DNA from 2 places in the Clostridium sp. X genome. Region 1 is predicted to be linked to the other one. Evidence: a T-box and tRNA genes for the amino acid it is inferred to sense, from the RefSeq annotation. Region 1 holds a T-box; the other holds one or more tRNA genes.
What was found. The T-box of region 1 lies ahead of ACX0KU_RS11310 (valine--tRNA ligase). A T-box ahead of a tRNA ligase gene usually reads a tRNA of that ligase, here a tRNA-Val.
Positions count from the first base shown of each region.

Region 1 (3,110 bases):
TATTCTTGATAATATCCATTTATCAGCAAGAGTATATTCTTTGCAGTCTTTAAATTCATTAATAAGCTCTACATCTAAATTCATCATTACAAACCTAGATGCGTTCCATATCTTATTTGCAAAGTTTCTAGCAGATTCTACTTTCTCTTCATAGTATCTTATATCATTTCCTGGAGAGTTTCCAGTAACAAGCATAAATCTAAGAGCATCCGCTCCGTACTTATCTATAACTTCTAGAGGGTCTACACCATTTCCAAGAGACTTAGACATCTTCTTTCCTTGACTATCTCTTACTATACCGTGAATCAGAACAGTATCAAAAGGAATTTCTTTCATGCTATGAATTCCTGAGAAAATCATTCTTGCTACCCAGAAGAATATAATATCATATCCAGTTACCAGGGTGCTTGTAGGATAAAAATATTTAAGATCTTCTGTATTCTCTGGATATCCTAAAGTAGAAAATGGCCATAATGCAGAACTAAACCAAGTATCCAATACATCATCATCTTGTCTTAACTTATGACTACTACATTTATTACAGCTTGATGGCTCATCAACAGCTGCTATAATCTCTCCACAGTCTTCACAATACCAAACTGGAATTCTATGTCCCCACCATAATTGTCTTGATATACACCAATCTTGTATGTTTTCCATCCAGTTAAAATAAGTTTTTGAAAATCTCTCTGGAACAAACTTTATTTTTCCTTCTCTTACAACATCAATAGCTGGATCTGCCAATGGCTGCATTTTTACATACCATTGTTTAGAGGTTACTGGTTCAATAATTGTTTCACATCTATCATGAGTTCCAACATTATGAACATGTTCTCTTGTTTTTACTAAGTATCCTTGAGCTTCTAAATCTTTAATAATAGCCTTTCTAGCCTCATATCGATCAAGCCCTGAATACTTTCCGTAACCTTCTGCAATACTACCATCCTTATTCATCATAACAATCTCTGTTAAGTTATGTCTTCTTCCCACTTCGTAATCGTTAGGATCATGAGCAGGTGTTATTTTAACTGCTCCTGTACCAAATTCCATATCAACATAATCATCTGCAATAATAGGAATTTCTCTTTCCACTAGTGGTAATTTCAATGTTTTTCCTAATAGATGAGAGTATCTCTTGTCTTTAGCATTAACTGCAACAGCTGTATCTCCAAGCATGGTTTCAGGTCTTGTAGTTGCAATTTCTATAAATTCATCACTATCGATTACAGGATACTTTATATGCCAAAAGTTCCCGTTCTTTTCTTCATACTCTATTTCTGCGTCAGATATTGCTGTTTGACATTTAGGACACCAGTTAACAATTCTGTTTCCTCTATATATAAGTCCTTCATTATATAAATCAACAAATACCTGTCTAACGGCTTTACTTAAGCCTTCATCCATAGTAAATCTTTCTCTTGTGTAGTCAGCCGATATTCCTAACTTATTATATTGATTTTTTATTTTTTCTCTATATTCATCTGACCATTCCCAAACCTTTTCTAAAAATGCTTCTCTTCCCATTTCTTTTTTATAAAGACCTTGCTTTAAGAGTTCTTTTTCAACTCTTACTTCAGTTGCAATACTTGCATGATCTTCTCCTGGAAGCCAAAGTGTACTAAATCCTTGCATTCTTTTTGTTCTTATTAAAAAGTCCTGCAATGTTCCATCAAGTGCATGACCTAAATGAAGCTGACCAGTTATATTTGGTGGTGGCATCATTATAGTATAAGGCTTCTTATTTTTATCTACCTCTGGAGTGAAATACTTTTTTTCTTCCCAAGTTTTATATATTCTCTCTTCAAATTCTTTAGGATCATAGGTTTTCGAAATATTTGCTTCTAACATTTTATATCCTCCTTAAAAGTTATTTTAAAATTATTTTTCTCTTTTGTTATGATATTTAAGACAAAATAAAAAGCGCTGCCACCTCAAAGGACGACAGCGCGCGTTACCACCTTAATTCCTGAAACATTCAGGCTCTCATTAAAATTAACGATGTGACCACCGTCTTTATCTACTAATAGTTCAATAAAGAAGCTCCAAAGCTACCTTCAAGATTAGTTATATAGAAGATCTTTCAGCCTATGAACCTTCCTCTCTTAATACACTTATATCTTTACTCCTCTTTTTCTCTGCTTTTCATATTTAGTTATTTTTTATTATACCTTTATTTTATAACCTGTCAAGAACTATTTATAAACTTATTTATATCTACTAAACTTCATAATATATCTTTTTTCTCCGCTACTCTTATATCCTTAACTATAAAAATATTATTATTTTTATAAAACACAATATATTTAGTAATCTATTTAATGTAAAGTGAATACTGTAATAATAAGTAATATATTTTGTATTAAAATGGGGCAATAATATGAAACACTTAGTTATTGAAGGAATAGATTTATCTATATGTAAAATAATACACAGAGGTAAAGATGAAAAAATTTATTTAACTCCTGATAACAAGGTTATAAAAATCTGCAGGAATCTAGATGACTGTAGACGTGAATATCTAATTTTAAAGTATTGTCAACACAGCAAGTATTTTCCCAAGGTTTATAAATATAATCTTGGTTATATAATAAGAGAGCATATAGATGGCATGTGTTTAATTGATTATATTAAAAAAAATGGCCTAGATGAAAGTTTAACACTTTCTTTAGTTGATCTTATCGAAAATTTTACCCTTCTTAATTTCACCAGATTAGATACTGGCATTTCTCATATTTTCATTACAAAAAATGGTGATTTTAAAGTAATTGGTTTAAAAAATAATTATACAAGAAAAGAAAAACATCCTAAACACTTACTTTCCGGACTTAGAAAGCTCAAAGTATCTAAAAAATTCTTTAAAATTCTAAAAAAAGAACGTCCGGATTTATATGAACTGTGGAAAAACTAATATACCATATTCACCCCTTATATATAATTTTCATATAATAGCTTATGACATAAATTAGTCAAAGGGGGAATATTTTATGAGGAAAAAAGTGTTTAGTACATTTCTAGTTATTATGTTACTACTTACCTCAGTTACATTATTCGGTTGTAGTAATAAAAAAGAAGAATCTTTGCAAAAAATCAAATTAAATGAAGTTGTACGT
Region 1 covers NZ_CM146912.1:2,260,204-2,263,313, reverse strand. The annotation lists gene ACX0KU_RS11310 (valine--tRNA ligase) at 1-1,848, opposite strand, end outside; T-box leader at 1,932-2,145, opposite strand; gene ACX0KU_RS11305 (serine/threonine protein kinase) at 2,378-2,908, shown strand; partial or broken gene ACX0KU_RS11300 (ABC transporter substrate-binding protein) at 2,985-3,110, shown strand, end outside.

Region 2 (3,110 bases), 1.2 Mb from region 1:
AAATGCGTATATTATTATGCAAAAATAAGCTCTATAATTGGCTAAAACAATTACAGAGCTTATTTTTGTTTTGTTAAATAATACTATTATTAGTCTTACTATCTATACTATATAAGTAGTAAGAATGAAGTAAAGCATCAGTAATAACTTCTGCCATATTCATTATTAGACTAAGTCGTATATTTCTATTAGTGAATAATTCATTATTGTCACTAGAATCTACAATACCAATTATGGAAGCATCTCCAACGTCAGGAAGAACTTTTCCTACACCTTTTCCGGGATGGATAGGATAATCTCGCGCTTGTATCTCACCAATGTTATTAGTATCCCCCAGGCAAGCATCTATACCTATTATTGTAGAACCTGGATGTGCTTTTTTTATTTGTTGCAATTGCTTATCTATATTTAAAGCGTGTATAGGATCTTCAACTGTTCCATATACAGTTAGCGGATAATTTTTACTCTTAAGTAAGGTTCCGACTAGAGGACCAAGACAATCACCTATACATCTATCAGTACCGATGCAAACTACTACAGAATCTTTAGTTATATAATCCTTTATAAAATATGCGATATCGTAGTATGATAGATTATCTTTAAAGTTAGCTCTCACTTTATTCAAGAACGACACCTCCTTGATAATGTATATGAGAAAGTTAAATGTTATATGAAATAAAATTGAACTTAATTTATAATGTATAGTAATATAGAGAAAATAGCAGTAAATTGAATCTTAAAGCTTGTAGTTTTCTGTAATTAAAAAAAATAGATTTGAAATAAAAGATAATTCTAGGTATACTAATATTCGTTGGCGCGGTTGATGTCAATAAATGAAACAACTAAGTGCTAAAAATAATATATGCTGGCATAGCTCAATTGGTAGAGCAACTGACTTGTAATCAGTAGGTTTCGGGTTCAATTCCTGATGCCAGCACCAATTGTGGAGGAGTTCCCGAGTGGCCAAAGGGGGCAGACTGTAAATCTGTTACGTTTCGTTTCGATGGTTCGAATCCGTCCTCCTCCACCATCATATAATATATGGGCGCATAGCTCAGCTGGGAGAGCACCTGCCTTACAAGCAGGGGGTCACAGGTTCGATCCCTGTTGTGCCCACCATGTAATTTTAATAAGTTAATAATTATGGAGGAGTTCCCGAGTGGCCAAAGGGGGCAGACTGTAAATCTGTTACGTTTCGTTTCGATGGTTCGAATCCGTCCTCCTCCACCAAGAAAAAGATATCAAATTTTGATATCTTTTTTACTTTCATAAAAAAAATCGAGAACATAATCAATATTTAAATGACAAATCGACAAAATTAATAATAAATCAATGTAGATTCTTGACACTTACATGTTACATATGATAATATTATTTTGTTTTAAAATTGAATATAAGATAAGAAAAACTTATCAAGAGAGGTGGAGGGAGCGGCCCTGTGAAACCCAGCAACCGGTATGATTAATACTAAGGTGCTAATTCCTGCAGAGCAATCTGCAAGATAAGAAATTACATTATTCACGCAAATCGACCTCCTTAATAAATTAAGAGGTTTATTTTTTTTGTTAGAAAGGGGATCTTAAAATGAAAAGATTATTTACGTCAGAATCAGTAACAGAAGGACATCCAGATAAAATATGTGACCAAGTTTCAGATGCTATTCTAGATGCTATTTTAGAAAAAGATCCATATGGAAGAGTAGCTTGTGAGACGGCAGTTACTACTGGTATGGTTATGGTTATGGGAGAGATATCAACAAACTGCTATGTTGATATTCCAAAGTTAGTTAGAGGAGTTATAAGCGATATCGGTTATACAAGAGCTAAATATGGATTTGATGCTGAAACTTGCTCTGTATTAACATCTATTGATGAACAATCAGCAGATATAGCTATGGGAGTAGATGAAGCATTAGAGTCAAGACGTGGAGAAAAAGATGAAGTTGAGGCAGTAGGAGCAGGAGATCAAGGTTTAATGTTCGGATTTGCATCAAATGAAACAGAAGAATATATGCCTCTTCCAATAAGTATGGCTCATAAACTTGCTAGAAGATTATCAGAAGTTAGAAAGAATGGAACATTATCGTATTTAAGACCAGATGGAAAGACACAGGTTACGGTAGAATATGAAGACGACAAACCTACTAGAATAGATGCTGTGGTAATTTCTACACAACATGATCCAGAAATTACTCAAGAGCAAATACATAGTGATCTTATGGAACATGTAATAAAGGTAGTAATATCTAATGAGTGGTTAGATGAAAAAACTAACTATTACATTAATCCTACGGGAAGATTTGTTATTGGTGGACCGAATGGAGACACGGGTCTTACGGGAAGAAAGATTATAGTTGACACTTATGGTGGATACGGCAGACATGGTGGTGGAGCTTTCTCAGGAAAGGATCCAACAAAGGTTGATAGATCAGCAGCATATGCAGCAAGATGGGTTGCTAAAAATTTAGTAGCAGCAGGAATTGCAGAAAAACTAGAGATAGGTTTAGCTTATGCAATAGGAGTTGCTCATCCTGTATCTCTATTAGTTAATACCTTTGGAACAGGTAAAATAGAGGATAATAAGATAGTAGAAATAGTAAATAATGTATTTGATTTAAGACCAGGTGCAATTATAAGAGACTTAGGTTTGAGAAAGCCTTTATATAGACAAACGGCAGCTTATGGTCATTTCGGTAGAGTAGATTTAAATGTTCCATGGGAAAATTTAGATAAAGTAGAAGAGATAAAAAAACATATATAATTAAACATAAAGGCTAATGTTGATTTTAAGACATTAGCCTTTAATTTAGTTATAAAGTTAAATATGTATATATTGTGACTTATCGTGTAAGCAAATGGCAAAACTATTATATAATATAATTAGTTGAGAAGTTATGGTTATATGTCTTATAATTAATTTAACAAACTAAAATTTACATAGTGCTAATGATATTATGGGAGCGATCTTATGCATGAGATAGATGGAACTGTAGAAGCAATTGTATTTAAAAATGAAGACAACGGATATGTGGTAGCACATATAAAAGATAAAAAAAAGAAAATTGTTATCACTGGATGTATACCTTACATATCAGAAGGTCAAAATTTAAA
Region 2 covers NZ_CM146912.1:387,780-390,889, reverse strand. The annotation lists gene yyaC (spore protease YyaC) at 74-625, opposite strand; tRNA gene ACX0KU_RS01910 (tRNA-Thr) at 865-940, shown strand; tRNA gene ACX0KU_RS01905 (tRNA-Tyr) at 946-1,030, shown strand; tRNA gene ACX0KU_RS01900 (tRNA-Val) at 1,044-1,119, shown strand; tRNA gene ACX0KU_RS01895 (tRNA-Tyr) at 1,146-1,230, shown strand; SAM riboswitch class I at 1,407-1,508, shown strand; gene metK (methionine adenosyltransferase) at 1,585-2,760, shown strand; gene recD2 (SF1B family DNA helicase RecD2) at 2,968-3,110, shown strand, end outside.
Region 2: it has a tRNA-Val gene. The T-box ahead of ACX0KU_RS11310 (valine--tRNA ligase) is inferred to sense a tRNA for this amino acid. The anticodon was not compared.